4 regions of the Pseudarthrobacter equi genome follow, and region 2 is predicted to be linked to each of the others. Evidence: riboswitches for the same ligand, from Rfam matches in the RefSeq annotation. Region 2 holds a riboswitch; each other region holds the start of a gene.
What was found. A riboswitch is a leader RNA that binds a small molecule or an ion and turns the genes downstream of it on or off. The one in region 2 is predicted to bind S-adenosylmethionine.
Positions count from the first base shown of each region.

Region 1 (4,618 bases), 1.2 Mb from region 2:
GCCGCATCATTACGGTCGACCGCGGACGCTACACCGCCGTCGTTGACGAAGACTCCGGCGATGAGCGGACAGTCATTGCCGCGCGGGCGCGGGAGCTGCGCCGGAACCCGGTGGTAGCCGGCGATTTCGTCTCCCTCGTCGGTGACGTGTCCGGGGACCCCAACACCCTGGCGCGGCTCGTCAAAATCCAGGACCGCACCACCCTCCTGCGCCGCAGTGCAGACGACACTGACCCCATTGAACGTGCCGTCGTGGCCAACGCCGACCAGCTGGTGGTGGTGGTGGCAGCAGCAAACCCCGAACCCCGCACAGGATTCATCGACCGCGCCCTCGTGGCAGCGTACGACGCCGGCATTGAGCCGATCCTGCTGGTCACCAAGGCGGACGTGAAGGATCCCGGCGAGTTCCTGGCCAACTACACGCACCTTGATTTCCCGGTCATCATCAGCCGGACCGCCGACCTGGAGGCGTCAGGCATCGACGCCCGCTCCGATGACGGGTTGTCGGCCCGGCTGGACAGTGACGCCGTTGCCGGGCTCAGGGCACACCTGGGCGGCAAGGTCACCGTAATGCTGGGGCACTCCGGCGTCGGTAAATCAACCATGGTGAACGCCCTGACCGGCGCTGAACGGGCCACCGGCGGCGTGAACGCGGTAACGGGACGGGGACGGCACACGTCGTCGTCGGCCCTTGCCCTGCGCCTGGCCGACGCCCCTCCCGGCAGCTGGATCATCGACACCCCAGGCATCCGGTCATTTGGCCTTGCCCATGTGGATCCGGACCGGATCCTGAGGTCGTTCCCGGATCTTTCGCCGGGCACTGATGATTGCGAACGCGGCTGCAAGCACACCGCCACTGCCGTCAACTGCGGGCTCGACGCCTGGGTGGCCGGCGGACACGCAGGACCCACCGGCGAAGCACGCCTGGCTTCGCTCCGCCGGCTCCTGGGCGCGGATCCCAGGATGGAAGCCCAGGAGGCCAAGGAGCTCGGCACCATCAGCTGACAGCGCCAACCGGCACGGCCGACCTCCCGGCAGAACCGGCGCCAGACGGTAGTTTGGAACCATGATCCAACCCGCTTCGACCTATAACGACGACCTGCGGCTGGCCCATGTCCTGGCCGATTCCGTGGATGACCAGACCATGAGCCGCTTCAAGGCGCAGGACCTCCACGTGGAGACCAAGCCAGACCTGACGCCTGTCACCGATGCGGACAAGGCCGCCGAGGAAGCCATCCGCGGCCAGCTCTCACGCTCCCGGCCACGCGACGCCGTGCTGGGTGAAGAGTTCGGCAGCACCGGCCACGGCTCCCGGCGGTGGATCATCGATCCCATCGACGGCACCAAGAACTTCGTCCGCGGTGTTCCCGTCTGGGCCACGCTCATCGCCCTGGTTGATGAGGGCGAGCCGGTAGTGGGCGTCGTCAGCGCACCCGCCCTGGGAAAGCGGTGGTGGGCCGCCAAAGGCATGGGGGCCTACATGGGCCGTTCCCTTGCGTCGGCCACCCGGCTCCGGGTCTCGGACGTTTCTACCCTGTCCGACGCTTCGCTGTCCTATTCCAGCCTGGGTGGCTGGAAGGAACGCGGCAACCTTGACGACTTCCTGGGCCTGACTGAGGACGTCTGGCGCACGCGCGCCTACGGCGATTTCTGGTCCTACTGCATGGTGGCCGAAGGGTCCGTGGACATCGCCTGCGAGCCCGAACTGAACCTCTATGACATGGCCGCCCTCGTGCCCATCGTGGTGGAGGCCGGCGGCCGTTTCACCTCCCTCGAAGGCGAGGACGGCCCATTCGGCGGGAACGCCCTGGCCACCAATTCCATCCTGCACACCGAAGTGCTGCACCGGCTGAACCCCGGCCTGGACGACCTGCTGTAGGCCGGCCTCCTCCCGAACAATCGACCGCGGGCGCCTCCGAAAGGTGGCGCCCGCCGTCGTAATCTTCGAAGAAAGTCCCGTTTCCGGGCCGCACGTAACAAAACCCTTAACAATCCTCCCGGCTTCAGACGGGGCCGCCGGATGTTCTAAGGTTTTATCCAGGTCACGAGTGCCAGCGCTAAACCCCGGTTTGCTGGCCGGCAACCCTCCATTCGCGGTGGGGTGCCCCGGGTGACGACCAGGCCGGTCCGGAGCGGATGCGGCAAGCGCGGATTCCAGCACTGCCGGAGTCCTGTCCTGAAGTGAGGTCTCCATGACTACTGCCGTCGACTCCCCCATTACCGCCATCGCGGCCGAAAACGTCCCTGACGAACGCCTGGCCGCCGCCGGACGTCCGCTTTCAGCGGTTACCGGCGCTGAAATCCTGGCCCCGTTGATCTCAGGTGGCCACGTCCGCTACGCCAACCTCGACTACGGGGCGTCCGCCCCGGCCCTGACCGTGGTGTCGGCCTACCTCAACGAGATCCTGCCGTTCTACGCCAGCGTCCACCGCGGCGCCGGCTACGCTTCGCAGATCAGCACGTCCGTTTACGAGAACGCGCGCAACATCGTCCGCGAGTTCGTCGGCGGACGCCCCGACGATTCCGTCATCTTCACCAGGAACACCACCGATTCCCTTAACCTCCTGGCAGGTTGCCTGCCCACCACGGACGGGCGCCCCGCAGGGGATGTCCTCTACCTGGACATCGAACACCATGCCAACCTGCTGCCGTGGCAGGGTGTCCCCCACCGGAGCATCGTTGCGGCCGACACGATCGCCGGGACCATCGATTCGGTGCGCGCCGAGCTTGAGCAGGGCGGCGTCAGCCTGCTGGCCGTCACCGGCGCCTCCAACGTCACCGGCGAAATCCTTCCCATCCGTGAGCTCGCCGCCCTCGCCCACCGGTACGGTGCCCGCATCGTGGTGGACGCGGCCCAGCTGGCGCCGCACCGCCGCGTCGACATCAGCGCCGACGACGTCGACTACCTTGCCTTCTCCGGGCACAAGCTCTACGCACCCTTTGGCGCCGGCGTCCTGGTGGGCCGCCCGGACTGGCTCGACGCTGGTACCCCGCACCTTGCCGGCGGCGGCGCCGTCAAGGAAGCAAGGCTCGACGGCGTCAGCTGGGCCACTGGCCCGGCCCGCCATGAGGGCGGCTCCCCGAACGTGCTGGGCGCCGCTACCCTGGCGCGGGCAACACAGGTTATCGCGGGCCTGGACCAGGACCGCTGGCACGCCCACGAGTCGGCCATCCGTTCCTACCTGGTGGAAGGCCTGCAGGCGATCGACGGCGTCACGGTGCACCAGATCTTCAAGGACACCGATCCTGACAAAGACACCATCGGGGTAGTGAACTTCTCGGTGGCGGGTTACGACGCCGGCCTGGTAGCCGCGTACCTGTCCGCCGAGCACGGTGTGGGACTCCGTGATGGCCGTTTCTGCGCCCACCCGCTGCTGAAGCGCCTCGGCCTGCCATCGGGATCGCTGCGGGCAAGCTTCGGAGTCGGCTCCCGGCTCGAAGATGCCCAGCGGCTCCTCGCAGGCATTGAAAAGCTCCGCCGGGACGGGCTCGGCTGGGACTACGTAGTGGATGCCGGACGATGGGTGCCGGCCAACGACACCAGGACCTACCCCCACTGGGCACCGAACACCCCGGGAACTGCCGGCGCAGCTCCCTGCCTCGACGACTGACGGCCAGAAGCCCGCACCCGGGTGCATGCGGTAAATTCGGACGGTACCCGCAGGGAATCAGCTGAAGGAGGCCGTACGTGGTTCGGGGTGGGCCCAAACTCGATCACGGGCGGCGCCGTGAGCTCGGCCAGAGCTTCCAGGACGGCGGCAAGCACTATGACAGGGTCCGTCCGGGGTACCCGGCGGAATCCGCGCAGTGGCTGGTGCCCGCGGGCGCCCATGATGCGCTCGACGTCGGTGCCGGGACGGGAAAATTTACCGACCTGCTGCTGGCGCTGGGATTGTCCGTAACCGCCGTCGACCCGTCCGCGGACATGCTCGCGCAACTGTCCGGCCAATACCCGGCCGTTGCAGCCCTGCGCGGCACTGCCGAGGCCACCGGGCTCGAGGACTCAAGTTTCGACGTCGTCAGCGTTGCCCAGGCCTGGCACTGGTGCGACGCCCTCGCGGCCAGCACGGAACTGGCCAGGGTCCTCCGCCCGCAGGGAACGCTGGGACTGGTGTGGAACCAGCTGGACACCTCAGTGCCGTGGGTGCACCGGCTTTCCCGCATCATGCATGCCGGGGACGTCTACAAGCCCGGACAGCGGCCGCTGGTAGGCCCCGAATTCGAGGGCCTCGAAGGTCACGTGACCCGTTGGCAGGATCCTGTCACGCCGGCCGACCTGATGGAACTGACCAAATCCCGGAGCTATTACCTGCGGGCCAATGAACAGACCCGTGCCAAGGTCCTGGCCAACCTCACCTGGTACCTCCACGAACATCTGGGGCACGCCGAGGGTGAAGAACTCAGCCTGCCGTACCTGACGTTGTCCTGGCGCGCCGTCCGCGCGTGACACGCGGATCCCGGCCGCGTCCCGCCAACGGGTAGGCTTGAACTGTGAAGACCAGCGCGCCCTCCTCCTCCATTGAGGACTACGTCAAGGTGGTCTATTCGTTCACTGAATGGCAGGACAAGCCCATCACGTCCTCGCAGCTGGCGCAGCGCCTGGGAGTGGCAAATTCCTC
Region 1 covers NZ_LT629779.1:3,045,035-3,049,652, forward strand. Annotated here, with positions in the region: gene rsgA (ribosome small subunit-dependent GTPase A) at 1-1,004, shown strand, start outside; gene hisN (histidinol-phosphatase) at 1,066-1,878, shown strand; SAM riboswitch class IV at 2,040-2,153, shown strand; gene BLT71_RS13745 (aminotransferase class V-fold PLP-dependent enzyme) at 2,192-3,610, shown strand; gene BLT71_RS13750 (class I SAM-dependent methyltransferase) at 3,688-4,446, shown strand; gene BLT71_RS13755 (metal-dependent transcriptional regulator) at 4,491-4,618, shown strand, end outside.
Region 1: linked by a shared signal. The riboswitch ahead of BLT71_RS13745 (aminotransferase class V-fold PLP-dependent enzyme) and the one ahead of BLT71_RS08250 (bifunctional o-acetylhomoserine/o-acetylserine sulfhydrylase) in region 2 are both predicted to bind S-adenosylmethionine.

Region 2 (4,618 bases):
TGCCGTTGACGTACGCTGTGTGGCGGGCCGGTGTCCGGCAACGTTAAACAGCGGAAGCATCCACCGCATTTTGACGTTAGATGATTATTTAGGGTCTGTTATGATCATGAAACGTCATCCGGAGCGGTGGCCGTTGTACCGAGAGGCCCCGCATGACCCGCACTGACCGCCTGACCGCCATCCTCGACTTGCTTGCCAGGACCGGCCAGGTGGAAGTGGATGAGATCGTCAACACCCTCGGGGTTTCGCCCGCCACTGCACGCCGCGACCTGGACAGCCTTGCCAAGCGGCGGCTGCTGACCCGCACCCGCGGCGGCGCCACCACCGGCGCCCTCGCCTACGACCTGCCCGGCCGCTACAACCGGGACGACCATGCCGAGGCGAAGGAGCAGATTGCCCGGGCCGCGTCTGCCCTGATCCGACCCGGCGCCGTCATCGGCCTGTGCGGCGGCACCACCAGCACGGCACTGGCCCAGATCCTGGCCACCCGCGAAGACCTGAACGCTCCGTCCAACCAGTCAACGCTGACCGTTGTCACCAACGCCATCAACATCGCCGGGCAACTGGCGGTACGGCCCAATATCAAGGTGATGGTGACAGGCGGCATCCTCAACCCTCGGTCCTACGAGCTGGTGGGCCCGTACACGGACATCATCATGCAGAAGGTGGTCCTGGACATCGCCTTCATCGGCGTGAACGGCATCGACCCCGAGGTGGGCCCCACCAACACGGGGGAGGGGGAAGCCTCGGTGAACGCGCTCCTGGCCAGCCGCGCCCGGGTGTCCTATGTCATTGCCGATTCCTCCAAGGTGGGGGTGCGTGCTTTCGCCACCATGGACGGCTATGACTTCACCCGCCTGATCACGGACGCCGGCATCTCGCCGCGGGACAAGGCCGCCTTCGAGGCCAAGGGCACCGAGGTCATCGTCGCCCCCGTGCCCTGACACGGCGGGGCCATCAGCCGCGGTCCAGAAACTGCGGGCAAGATGGGTACATGCTGGTTCCCTCCCGCCGCCGCCTGGCGTTCGAAGTCTGGATTGTCCTGGGCCTGTCCCTCGGCCAGTCCGCCGTGTACTCGGTAGTGCAGCTCCTGGACAAGATGACCCGGGCACCGCTGGCCGAGGGAACCTCGACGCTCAACCGGTCCCAGAGCACCCGCGAATACTTTGACCTGACCTATCAGCTCCTGGATATCTTCTTCGCCCTCGTCCCGGTCCTGCTGGTGCTGTACTTCCTGGCGGGCTCCAGGCAGGCGGCCTCCGGGGACCTTGGAGCGGGGTCCGGATCAGCCTTCACGAAACTGGGCTTCACCTTCGCCCGTCCGGGCAAGGACCTGCTCCAGGGGGTGGGCCTGGCCGCACTCATCGGCATCCCGTCGCTGGGACTCTACGCTGCCGGACGTGCCCTTGGAATCACCACCGCCATCATCCCCAGCGCCCTGGACGCCTACTGGTGGACCGTGCCGGTGCTGATCCTCTCCGCTATCCGGCACGGGATCGTGGAGGAAGTGATCGTGGTGGGCTACCTGATGGACCGCTTCGGCAAGTTCGGGTGGAGCGTGCCGCTGTCGATTGCCGTCAGTTCGGTGCTGCGCGGCAGCTACCACCTGTACCAGGGCTTCGGTCCCTTCATCGGGAACGTGGTAATGGGCATTGTCTTCGCCTGGATCTACACCCGGACCAAACGCGTCATGCCGCTGGTCATCGCGCACGCGCTGCTGGACATCGTGGCGTTCGTGGGCTTCAGCCTGTTCGGCAAGGCCGTCGGCCTGGGGTAGGCAGGTCTCGCCGGGGGAGTGGATTCGCCGGGAAACGGATTCGGCCGCTATCAGCAGGTGACGCCGTTGTCACAAGCTGATAGCGGCCGAAGCTGGTGCGGACAGGCGTCCGCGTCTGTGGTCCGGTGTGCAACCGGACCACAGGTGGAGGGTCAGAGGGTGACGGCTCCATTGGCGGTTTCGAACGTGACGGACAGGATGCCGGGGGTGCCGTGCGGGGCCACCCATTCGACAGCCACGTCCTCCAGCGGCTTCTCCACCGGCTCGCCCAGCCATTCGGTGACCCGCGAAGCGGAGCCGGCGATGGTCAGGCAGCTCATCTTGAGGCTGCTGTCATAGGCGTTGGACGGGTGCAGCGACGGGTCGCCTTGCCACTTGAGCATGTACGGGACCTGGGGGTCGGCGATGAGTCCCAGGATGCCGATCTGCTTCCACACCAGTTCCCGGCCGTCCGGGAACTTGCGGTTGCCGTTGACGGCCGCGCGGCCCAGGCGCTCCTCGAACGGGGCGAGGTCGTCCACTTCGACGCACCAGCCCATCCAGCCGCCGCCCGCCGCGGAACGGGCCCGTACGGCCTGTCCAAAGGGAGCCTTGTCCGAGGCGGGGTGGTCAAGGACCTCCACCACTTCGAGGTACTTGTGGCCCGCGAGCGGGATGATCATATTCCGGGTTCCGAACCGGGGATGTACCCCGCCTTTCACTGCCTCAACGCCGAGGGCAGATGCAATTCGTTCGGTAGTGGCCGCGAGGCCATCGTGTTCACAGGCGTAAGAGACGTGATCCATGCGCATGCCAACATCTTGGCACTTTGTGATCGGGCTCTCAGCTTAGGGTTGCCTTACTCGAAATTTCCATTTTCTTGGGGATCAGTTTTCCGCCCTGCCGGCAGCCGCGGAGACCATGTTCGTCACAATCCTGTCCGCCGCCGCCAAGGTGTTCCTACACTGGGCGCAGGTCATGAGTGCCAGCGCCAAGCCCCGGCTCGCTGGCCGGCAACCCTCCATCCGCGGTGGGGTGCCCCGGGTGAGGACCTGGTTGTCCGGCAACGGCCGGGCGGCAAGCGCGGCCCGCGGTGCTCACAGCATGCCGGGCCCATGTCAAAGGAGCCTTGAATGTCCAACGGTTGGTCCTTCGAAACCCGCCAGATCCACGCCGGCCAGGAGCCCGATGGCGCCACCGGCGCCCGGGCCCTGCCCATCTACCAGACCACCTCGTTTGTGTTCCCCAGCGCCGAAAGCGCGGCCAACCGGTTCGCCCTGGCGGAACTGGCCCCCATCTACACCCGCATCGGCAACCCCACCCAGGAGGCCGTGGAGCAGCGCATCGCCAGCCTCGAAGGGGGACTCGGCGCCCTGCTGCTCAGCTCCGGCCAGGCCGCGGAGACCTTCGCCATCCTGAACATCGCAGAGGCGGGCGACCACATCGTGGCCAGCCCCAGCCTGTACGGCGGAACCTACAACCTGTTCGCCCACACGCTGAAGAAGTTCGGCATCACCGTGACGTTCGTGGCTGACCCGGACAACCTGGACCAGTGGCGGGACGCCGTGCAGCCCAACACCAAGCTGTTCTTCGGCGAGGTGGTCTCCAACCCGCGCCAGGACGTCCTGGACATCGAAGGCATCTCCGGGGTGGCGCACCAGGCCGGCGTGCCCCTCATCGTGGACAACACCCTCTCCACGCCGTACCTGATCCGTCCCCTGGAATGGGGCGCCGACATCGTGGTCCACTCGGCCACCAAGTACCTCGGCGGGCACGGAGCGGCGATCGCCGGCGTCATCGTCGACTCAGGCAAGTTCGATTTCAGCAAGGACCCGGAACGGTTCCCGGGCTTCAACACCCCGGACCCCACCTACAACGGCCTGGTCTACGGCAGGGACCTCGGGGAAAACGGCCTCCTCGGCGCAAACCTGTCCTACATCCTCAAGGCGCGCGTCCAGCTCCTGCGGGACCTCGGCTCGGCCGTCTCGCCGTTCAACGCCTTCCTGATCGCCCAGGGCCTGGAGACGCTGAGCCTGCGCGTGGAACGCCACGTGGCCAACGCCACCGAGGTGGCCCGCTGGCTGGAACGCCGGGACGACGTCGAATCCGTCGCCTACGCAGGCCTGCCGTCCAGCCCCTGGTACGAGCGCGGCCGCAAGTACGGGCCCAAGGGGACGGGCGCCGTCGTCGCCTTCAACCTTGCCGGGGGAGCCGAAGCGGGGCAGCGGTTCGTCGACGCCCTGGAACTGCACTCGCACGTCGCCAACATCGGCGACGTCCGGTCCCTGGTGATCCACCCTGCCTCCACCACCCACAGCCAGCTGACGCCGGAACAGCAGGCGGTAGCGGGCGTGACCCCCGGCCTGGTGCGGCTGTCGGTGGGCATCGAGCACATCGATGACATCCTGGCAGACCTTGAGGCGGGCTTCCGGGCCGCCAAGGGCGCGGCCGGCTAAGCCAAAGACGTACGACGGCGGGAGGCCGGCCAGGCGGCCGGCCTCCCTTTCCGCCGGTCAGCCGTCCGGGAAAGGCAGCGCGGACCGCCAAGTCACAACCAGTCACATGCTTGGCCATCAGCGGGGGGTGTTTCGTACACTCGAACCAGGTCATGAGTGCCAGTGACAGCCCCGGCTTGCTGGCCGGCAACCCTCCTTCCGCGGCGGGGTGCCCCGGGTGAAGACCTGGCCTGCCGGTAAACGACGGCGGGCAAGCGCGTAGAAGAGGTCTTGCCATGACGGTTACCGTCGCCCGTACAACCGCACCCGAACACGGAATTGTCCGCTATGCCTCCATCGGTGGCCTGCAGCTCGAGGGCGGTGGATTCCTGCCGGACGTCACCCTGGCGTACGAAACGTGGGGGAC
Region 2 covers NZ_LT629779.1:1,834,019-1,838,636, forward strand. Annotated here, with positions in the region: gene BLT71_RS08230 (amidohydrolase family protein) at 1-47, shown strand, start outside; gene BLT71_RS08235 (DeoR/GlpR family DNA-binding transcription regulator) at 153-944, shown strand; gene BLT71_RS08240 (CPBP family intramembrane glutamic endopeptidase) at 995-1,777, shown strand; gene BLT71_RS08245 (VOC family protein) at 1,930-2,568, opposite strand; SAM riboswitch class IV at 2,731-2,846, shown strand; gene BLT71_RS08250 (bifunctional o-acetylhomoserine/o-acetylserine sulfhydrylase) at 2,890-4,212, shown strand; SAM riboswitch class IV at 4,361-4,475, shown strand; gene metX (homoserine O-acetyltransferase MetX) at 4,488-4,618, shown strand, end outside.

Region 3 (4,618 bases), 1.9 Mb from region 2:
CCCGCCGGTCCCCTGGTCCACGAAAGTGGTGAGCGCCTCGGTCCGGAAAATGGGGAGGAGCGAAACCAGGAAGACGCCGATCAGGACCACCAGCGCCGTCAGGTACAGCTTGCCGGCGCGGCGGGACGTCAGGTCCAGCACGGTGCCGAAGTCCTCGCGCACCCGGGGGCCGTAGACCATGCCCACCACCAGCCCGGAGAACAGCACGAACAGTTCTGCGCCGCTGACGAAGCCAACTGCCTCCTGGGTCAGCAGCTGGAACAGCGATGTCATGCCCAAGTGGTTGACCACCACGAAGACGATGGCCATGCCGCGGAGCAGGTCCACCCGGGAATCCCGCTTGGAGGGGTCGGCGTAGCCCCAGGCGGTAGCGGCGTTCACCCTGCGGGGAACCTGCCACAGTGCCACCAGCAGGAGGATCAGCGCCGCGCCCACTGTCCAGGCTGCGGCGCCCGTCAGGGTGTTGGCCCGGACATAGCTGCCGCCTGTGCCTACTTCCGTGACGGGTCCGGTGACCATTGACGAATCCTTCAGCCGCGCGTGGGCAGCCTCGGCCACGGCAGAGTTGCCGGTCAGCAGCCAACTGATGCTCGCCACTCCAGTGTCCCGGGTGCTGGTCCGTTCGTCCCACACCACCAGCGCAGTCTTCTGGAACTCGGCGGACGTGGCGGCCCCCACCACCTGGTCGAACCAGCCGGCCTTGACGTCCACTTCGGAGGCGCCTCCGGAGGACGGGCTGTAGAACGCGGCGGTCTGCAGCACGAACGGCTTGCCGCGCCCGGCTGAATAGTCCCTGTAGAAGTTTTCCCCGCCGGAGGCTGTGAGCATCTCCCGCAGCTCGCCCGCCCTGGGTACCGTGTTCACCGCCGCCCCGCCGGCCGTATCGTCGTGGAAGGCGGTCAGGCCCACCCAGTCCACGGCGTCGTCGCCGGGGTAGTACGGTCCGTAGGCGCTGTCCGCCCCGTCCCAGGTTCCGTCACCGTTGGTGTCGAGCAATGCGAAACCCCCGCTGCCGGGTGCTGCCGCGTTCCGGCTCCGGGCGAAGGGATAGTCCTTGCCAAGGTACGGCTCCCACACCATCAGCGGACCGCCGTCGGACTTCTTGAACGCCGCGGACACCGCACGGAAGGCGTCCCGGTACGCGCCGGGTTGCTGGCCCCATTCCACCCAGCTGGCATTCATATCCGGGGCAAAACGGATCAGCACCTGCCCGGTGAAACCCGATGTCAGCCGCCGCACTTCCGCGGCAAAGGACGCTGCGGCAGCGTCATCAATCTGGTCGAGCGGCACAGTGGGCTTCACAGTGAACATCGCATGCGAACCCTGGAGTGACGCCTGCTCCAGGAAGCCCCGGAGGTTGTTCTGCTCCGAGGGGCGGTACGGCAGGGCGAGGTCGTGGCCGTAGGCGGCGGGAGATGCTCCAAGCCGTTCGGCGAAACCGGCAGCGGAATCTTCACCCCACTCCAGCACCGCGCCCAGCAGGGGTTTTCCCTCGTCCGGGTTAAGGTCGGCGGCGCTGGCGGCGCCTGCGGGCAGCACCACGGCACACGCTGCCAGAAGCACAACGGCAAGGAATGTCCACACCCTCGACGCGCCCGCGCGGAACGATTGGACCGAAGGTTTGGTGCGTCGTCGCGCGGATGTACGCATGCTCATGGAACCCCCCGGTGCCGAAGACCTGATGGGGCAGCGGCCCCACCTGTACTTTATCGGTCGAAGCCCGCCGGGAATGCATGCAGGAAGCAGCGTAAAACCCGCCCACCTGCGGCAATGCCGCCGTCGGGCGCTGCCCGGAAAGCGCCCGGCACGCCTGTGACCCTGTGTTTCCGGTTCAGTTACGGAAGATGACGACGGCGGCGGTGCGGCTCCCGGCGGCAGGTGTTACGTTTTTGGGGAGTAATGAGTACCGGCGCCAAGCCCTGACTGGCCGGTCGGCAACCCTCCTTCCACGGCGGGGTGCCTCAGGTGAATACTCGGCATATCGACCGATTCGAGCTGCAAGCGTGAGAGAAGGAGATCCGTCATGTCTGACGCACCTGTCCCTGAAGAGAAATTGTCCTACCGCCTGATCAGCGGCCCGGACGACCGCGCCTTTTGCGAGCGGATCTCGGCTGCCCTGGCGGAAGGGTACGTGCTGCACGGCAGCCCGGCAGTGACCTTCAACGGCAGCAGCGTCATCGTGGCCCAGGCCGTGGTGCTCCCGGCAGCCATCGCCTCCGCGGACGCCGCCGTCGCCACCGCTGTGGACCACCTGGAATCCGCCACTGAAGAACCCGAATTCGACGGCGAGGGCCACGCATGAGCTACGCAGGAGACCTGACACCCCAGGAGGCCTGGGCCAAACTGGAGCAGGGCGCCATCCTGGTGGATGTCCGCACTGAGGGCGAATGGGCGCACATTGGCATCCCGGACACCAAGGCCACGGACAACGATCCTCTGTTCATCCAGTGGACGTTTCCGGGCGGCATTCCCAACCCGGAATTCATAACCGACCTTGAGCAGCAGGGCCCGGAGAACCGCGGCACCGAGCTGCTGTTCCTGTGCCGCTCCGGGCAGCGCTCCATTGCGGCGGCTACGGCGGCAACCCGGGCGGGCTTCATCTCCTACAACGTCCTGGAAGGCTTCGAAGGCGAACCGGACCGTTACGGCGAACGCACCGTCAACGGCTGGAAGAACCGCGGCCTGCCCACCAACCTCGGAAAGAACTAAGTGACCTTCAACGAAGATGCCGCCGGCTGGAGCCCTGACACCCAGGCCGTCCGCGGGGGGCTGGACCGCACCAACTTCCAGGAAACGTCCGAGGCGATTTTCCTCAACTCCGGGTTCGTGTACGAGTCCGCCGCCGCTGCCGAACGCGCCTTCACCGGCGAAGACGAACGCTTCGTCTACTCCCGCTACGGCAACCCCTCGGTGGCCACGTTCCAGGAACGCCTCCGCCTGCTGGAGGGCACCGAGGCATGCTTTGCGACGGCGTCCGGCATGTCCGCCGTCTTCACGGCCCTCGGCGCGCTGCTGGCTGCCGGGGACCGGGTGGTGGCTGCCCGCTCGCTGTTCGGCTCCTGCTTCGTGATCCTCAACGAAATCCTGCCGCGGTGGGGCGTGGAGACCGTGTTCGTCGACGGCCCTGACCTGGACCAGTGGCGGTCCGCCCTGTCCGAGCCCACCACCGCTGTCTTCTTCGAGTCTCCTTCCAATCCCATGCAGGAAATCGTGGACATCGCGGCGGTCAGCGAACTTGCGCACGCGGCGGGTGCCACGGTGGTGGTGGACAACGTCTTCGCCACTCCGCTGCTGCAGCGCTGCGGCCAGCTGGGGGCGGACGTGATTGTGTACTCCGGCACCAAACACATCGATGGCCAGGGCCGGGTGCTGGGCGGGGCCATCCTGGGTACCAAGGAATTCATTGACGGTCCCGTGAAGCAACTGATGCGCCATACCGGGCCCGCCCTGTCCGCGTTCAACGCCTGGGTGCTCGCCAAGGGCCTGGAGACCATGGGACTGCGCGTCAGCCACTCCTCGGCCACGGCGCTGCGGCTCGCGGAATGGTTGGAGCAGCAGCCCGCCGTCAGCTGGGTGAAGTACCCGCTCCTGAAGTCCCACCCGCAGTACGGGCTCGCGGCCAAGCAGATGAAGGCCGGCGGCACGGTGCTGACGCTCGAACTGGCACCGTCCGGCGGCCGCACGGGCAAGGAGGCCGCGTTCGCACTGCTGGACGCGCTGCGGGTCATCGACATCTCCAACAACCTGGGCGACTCCAAGTCCCTCATCACCCACCCGGCCACCACCACGCACCGGGCCATGGGCCCGGAGGGCAGGGCCGCGATCGGCCTGACCGACGGCGTGGTGCGCCTGTCCGTTGGGCTGGAGGACGCCGAAGACCTCATCGGAGACCTGGAACAGGCCCTCAAGCAGATCTAGGGTGCTCCCGCTGCGGCGGCGCTGATCCGGACACGGACGGCGTCGCCGGCGGCGGGCCCTGCCTGGTTGTGACGGCGACCCGCCCGGCAGTGCGGTCTAGGACTGCCGCACCCGCAGCAGTTCGGGAACGGTGTCCACTTCCGAAGGATCCAGGGCGTCGCGCATGGTCACCCTGACCGCGTGCTTCACCACTGCGCCGAAGCCGAAGTCCTCGGGCTGGCCGGCCAGTGCCTTTTCCCGCACCTGGCGCTGCTCAGCCGAGCCCGTGCCGCGGGCAATGATGTCCTCCACGCTTTGCCGGGCGAGTGTCAGCTCACCCTGTTCGTCCAGCACCGGGGCGAGGTAATCCACCAGCGACCGGACCACATCGGCGGCGCGTGCCGGACGGAAGTTGCCAAAGTCCAGCAGCTCGCCCGTGAGCCCGGAGTTGCTGGCCTGCCATGATGCCATCCGCAGCAGGACCGTGGGGACCGGAGCCGGGTCCACGCCGTCGCGCCACTCCCTGCTGGCCGACTCCACCAGCGCCCGCACCAGGCAGGCGATCAGTGCGGCGTCGTCGGCGCGCAGGCAGACGTCCGCTACCCGGACCTCAACCGTGGGGTGGTTCCGCGAGAGCCGCGCGTCAAAATACAACATGCCTTCGTCCAGCATCACGCCGCTGTCCAGGAGCCGCGTGACCACCCTGCGGTACGCAGGGTAG
Region 3 covers NZ_LT629779.1:4,423,206-4,427,823, forward strand. Annotated here, with positions in the region: gene opgC (OpgC domain-containing protein) at 1-1,656, opposite strand, end outside; SAM riboswitch class IV at 1,896-2,010, shown strand; gene BLT71_RS20085 (DUF1737 domain-containing protein) at 2,024-2,302, shown strand; gene BLT71_RS20090 (rhodanese-like domain-containing protein) at 2,299-2,709, shown strand; gene BLT71_RS20095 (O-succinylhomoserine sulfhydrylase) at 2,710-3,918, shown strand; gene BLT71_RS20100 (glutamate--cysteine ligase 2) at 4,015-4,618, opposite strand, start outside.
Region 3: linked by a shared signal. The riboswitch ahead of BLT71_RS20085 (DUF1737 domain-containing protein) and the one ahead of BLT71_RS08250 (bifunctional o-acetylhomoserine/o-acetylserine sulfhydrylase) in region 2 are both predicted to bind S-adenosylmethionine.

Region 4 (4,618 bases), 1.2 Mb from region 2:
TCCTATCGACTGAGTTTCTAGTGACTAGGTTCTTTGGCGGGTGGCGCCTGTCGGTGCCGGGATCGGTGCCGGGCCAGGTTCCCCGGCCCAGGGAATCGGCGGACGCCTAGCTAGCGGTGTCGACGGGCCCGGTGGTCGGTACACCGGCGTCGCGCAGGGCGGGGAAACCGCCGTCAACGTGCACCGCGTTGGCGTAACCGAGCAGCTCAAGTTTCCGTGCAACCGGGCCGGAGCCGTTCACGGAGCCGCAGAACACCACGATCTTCTGGTCCGTGCCCTCAACCTGCGCCAGGCGTTTGTCCGAACCGGGGCCGAAATCCTCCTCCACGCGCCCGCGGTCCACCACCAGTGCTCCCGGGACTGCCCCGGTGCTGTTGCGTCCGGCGTCGCTGCGGACGTCAACCAGCAATGCACCGCCGGCAATCAGTTGGGCGGCTTCTGCGGCCGTGACGAGCTGGGTGTCTGTTTCGGTTTCAGTGGTCATGACTTTTCCTTCTCGTGTGTGGATGGTGATGGGACAAACTTCAGGCCAGGCCCCACTCGGCAGCCAGCAGTTCGTAGGAGCGCACGCGGTGCCGGTGGTTGTGGGCGATGGTGGTGATCAACAGTTCCTGGGCGCCCGTGGCGTGCTGCAGGTCGCGTAATTGGTCCGCCACCTGCGCCGCGCCGCCCACGAACCGCGTTTCCACCCGGTCCCGGATGAGGTCCGGAGCCCCGGTTTCGGGTGCGGCTGCCTGCGCATCCAGGCGGCCGCCGTCACTGGGTGCGGGGTAGGGGATGGCGCCGTGGCCGGTGCGGATGCTGTGCACCCAGGCGGCATAACCGGCACCAAGGGTGCGGGCGGTCTGCCCGTCATCGGCCACCAGGACGTCCGCGGAGACGGTGACGTATGGCTCCGCCAGCGCGGCCGACGGCTTGAAATGGGCCCGGTACTCGGCCACCGAATCCAGCACGGTGGCGGGGGAGACGTGGTAGTTCGCCCCGAACGGCAGGCCGAGCTTCCCGGCCAGGCGGGCGCTGGGACCGGCCGTTGAACCATGGATCCAGAACTGGGGCGTGGTGCCCCGCGCCGGAGTGACAGTGATTTCCTCGCCGTGCCGGGTCCGGAAGCCGCCGGTGAAGAACCCGATCACGTCCTGGACGTCGCTTTCGAAGTTGTCCGCGTCGCCGGGTTCGCGGCCCAGGAGTTCGGCCTGGAGGCGGAACTTCCGCGGGAGGACGGAATTGAAGAGCCGCCGGGCCGCCGGGACCAGGAGCCCGTCCACCACCCGGGCTCCCTCGTCCGGTTGCGCCGGAGCGCCCGCGCCGGCTGAGCCCGCATGAAGCGCGGTGCCGTCCGCACCAGCACCAGCACCGCCCGCACCCGCGCCGGAGCCGTAAACGGCGGAGGCGGGCTCCGCCGTCGTCCGTCCTGCACCCGTCGAATCCGCGGCCGGCGTGCTGGGCTGTCCTGACCGTCCGAACCCCAGGTCCAGCCGGTCCGGGTACACGGCCGCGAGCGTGCCGAGATTCTCCGCCACCTGCAGAGGCCGGTAGTTACCCAGGATGGTGGCGGCCGTGCCCACGCGGATGGTCCGGGTAGCCGCGGCAACCAGGGCGGAGAGCACGTGCGGGGCGGAACCGGCGACGCCGGGGTTCAGGTGGTGCTCGGCCAGCCAGAAGCGGTGGTAGCCAAGGCCCTCGGCCGCTACAGCAAGGTCAATGCTGTTGCGCAGCGCGTTACCGGCCGACTGCCCGGCAGGGACTGGACTGAGATCGAGTACTGACAGGGGGACAGCGGAAGCGGTAGGCATGGCATGACCCTACGAGCCTGCCCACCCGGTCCCAAGCGGCCCTGTCACCGGGCTAAACCCGGGGAAACAGGCCGTCACGGAGCCCGCTTCCGGGTGTGGGCCGAAGAGCCCAGATGACGCCAAAAACCGCTGTTTGACGCGGGATTTCCTGCGTTGACGCCGCGCGACAACCGCGTTTGTCAACGCATTGGACCGGCTCCTACATTCAAGCCATAGGTCAAGAGTCAGCACGCCAAGGACCGGCTGGTGCTGCGGCAACCCTCAGGCATTTTGTGGCGGGGTGCTCCGGAAACAGACCTGGCCGCCCCGCGGCAAGTGAATGTCGTCCCGGCCGCCCTGCGGCCCTGAAGAAGGAAACCATGGCTTCAACACCTGTACCTGAACTGCGCTCCAAAATAGTGGCGCTCGAGCTCGATGGCGACGGCGCCCACCCGGCTGCGTGGCGCCGCGCCGCCCACCTTCCCGGCGCCCTGCTGGGCGGCGGCCGGATACGGGAAACCGTGCAGGCCGCGGACATCGCAGGCTTCCACCTGGCCACCTTCCGCGATTCCCGCGTACTGGATGCCGGCAGCACCGGCATCGCGGGCCGGATCGACGCCGTGCAGCGCGCGGCCTTCGCGGCTCCGCTGACCCGCTCCCTCGGCCTGGTTCCCGAAGCGGGAACGCTGTTTACCGAGCCGTTCCATGTGGCCACGCAGTTGGCCAGCCTGGACTACTCCTCCCACGGCCGGGCCGGCTGGCTGGTCAGCGCCGCCAACGAACCCGCCGAGGCACAGTCCGTGGGCCGCGAGGCACTCGCCGAAGCCGATGTCCTGGCCGAGGCAGCGGACGTGGTGGAGGCCGGCCGCCGGCTCTGGGATTCCTGGGAGGACGGCGCTGTCATCCGGGACGCAGCCACCGGCCGTTACCTGGACCGGGATAAGCTCCACTACGCCGACTTTGACGGTGACAGATTCTCCGTGAAGGGCCCGTCCATCATTCCCCGCCCGCTGCAGGGCCAGCTGGTGGTCTTCGCACCGGCGGACCTGATCCCCGCCGTCGAAGCGGATGTGGCGCTCGCCGCCGCCGGTTCCGTTGACGGACTGGCGGCCGCGGCGACTGCGGCAGCAGCGGCCGGAACCCCGCGCACCCTGGTGGAGCTCGACGTCGTCCTCGACTCCCGTGGCCAGGCCGCGGCGGAGCGCCTCGCGGAGCTTGATGCGTACGAACCCTGGCAGGGCGGCGCCAGGTACGTCGGCAGTGCGGCAGGGCTCGTCGAGCTGCTGGTCGAGCTGTTCCGGGCAGCCGACGGCGTCCGGCTCCACCCCGCCGTCCTGGACGTTGACCTGCCCGAACTGGCCGCCCAGGTGCTGCCGGAACTGCGCCGTGCCGGTGTGGCCGCACCGCGCACCGGAACCACCCTCCGCGAAACCTTCGGCCTTCCCCGCCCCGCCAACCGCTACGCCGCGGCCTGAAAGAGAGCATCATGAGCACCCACCACCGCCCCGCCGGCAACGGCCAGATCCAGTTCGGCGTCTTCTTCCAGGGCGTCAACCACACCACCGTCTGGAAGACTCCGGAGAGCGGGTCCCAAACGGACTTCGAATCCTTCCGCCGGGTGGCCCAGACGGCGGAGCGCGGCCTCTTCTCCGCGTTCTTCCTCGGCGAGGGACTGCGCCTGCGCGAGCACCTGGGCCGCATCCACGACCTCGACGTCGCCGGCCGCCCCGATGCCCAGACAGCCCTCGCGGCCCTGGCCGCCGTCACCACCAACATCGGCCTGGTGGCCACCCAGAACACCACCTACAACGATCCCGCAGACCTGGCGCACCGCCTGGCCAGCCTGGACCTGCTCTCCGGCGGGCGGGCGGCCTGGAACATCGTCACCACGGACAACGCCTGGACCGGTGCCAACTTCCGGCGCGGCGGGTTCCTCAAGCACGAGGACCGCTACATCCGGGCCGAGGCCTTCGTCCAGACAGCCAAAGCGATCTGGGATTCCTGGGCCGACGGCGCAATCGCCGGGTCCCGGGATGCCGGGCGCTGGCTAGAAGAAGGCAGCATCACACCCGTCCGGCGCACGGACGCAAGTTTCGACGTCGACATCACCGGCCGCCTGCCGCGCTCCTCACAGCACCATCCGGTGCTCTTCCAGGCCGGCGACTCGGCGGACGGGCGGGACTTCGCCGTCCGGAACGCCGACGTGATCTTCTCCCGGCACGCCGAGCTCGAGGACGCCAAAAGGTTCCGCGAGGACATCGTGGCGCGCACCCTCAAGGCTGGCCGACCCGCCGACGACGTGAAGATCTTCCCCGGCCAGGAGTTCATCCTTGGCGCCACCGAGGCCGAGGCGGAGGAGAAGCACCAATGGGTCCGCGAACAGCAGGTGGGCCCCGAGACGTCCATCGCGTATCTGGAACAGTTCTGGGGCCGGACCCTCACCGATTACGACCCCGACGGTCCGCTTCCCGAAACGGACCCCGTCGTGGACGTCACCAACCCCACCCGCGGCAACGCCTTCCACGGCGCAAGCGCCAAGGAACTCGCGGCCCAGTGGCGCGCGGAGGCCAAGGACAAGGGCCAGTCCATCCGCCAGTTCGTCGCCGCACGCTCCCGGCTCAACGGCCGCGGCCTGGTGGGTTCCTACGATGGCATCGCCGACAAGCTCGCCGAATACGCCCACGCCGGCGCCGTTGACGGCTTCAACATCACCCCCTGGATCGTTCCCGGCGGGCTGGACGAGATTGTCAACGAACTCGTCCCGCGCCTGCAAGACCGCGGCGTTTACCGCACCGAATACGAAGGCACCAACCTCCGCGAAAACCTGGGCCTCCGCGCCCCGCTGA
Region 4 covers NZ_LT629779.1:617,103-621,720, forward strand. Annotated here, with positions in the region: gene BLT71_RS02755 (MFS transporter) at 1-13, shown strand, start outside; gene BLT71_RS02760 (rhodanese-like domain-containing protein) at 107-484, opposite strand; gene BLT71_RS02765 (LLM class flavin-dependent oxidoreductase) at 525-1,793, opposite strand; SAM riboswitch class IV at 2,009-2,117, shown strand; gene BLT71_RS02770 (LLM class flavin-dependent oxidoreductase) at 2,153-3,247, shown strand; gene BLT71_RS02775 (NtaA/DmoA family FMN-dependent monooxygenase) at 3,259-4,618, shown strand, end outside.
Region 4: linked by a shared signal. The riboswitch ahead of BLT71_RS02770 (LLM class flavin-dependent oxidoreductase) and the one ahead of BLT71_RS08250 (bifunctional o-acetylhomoserine/o-acetylserine sulfhydrylase) in region 2 are both predicted to bind S-adenosylmethionine.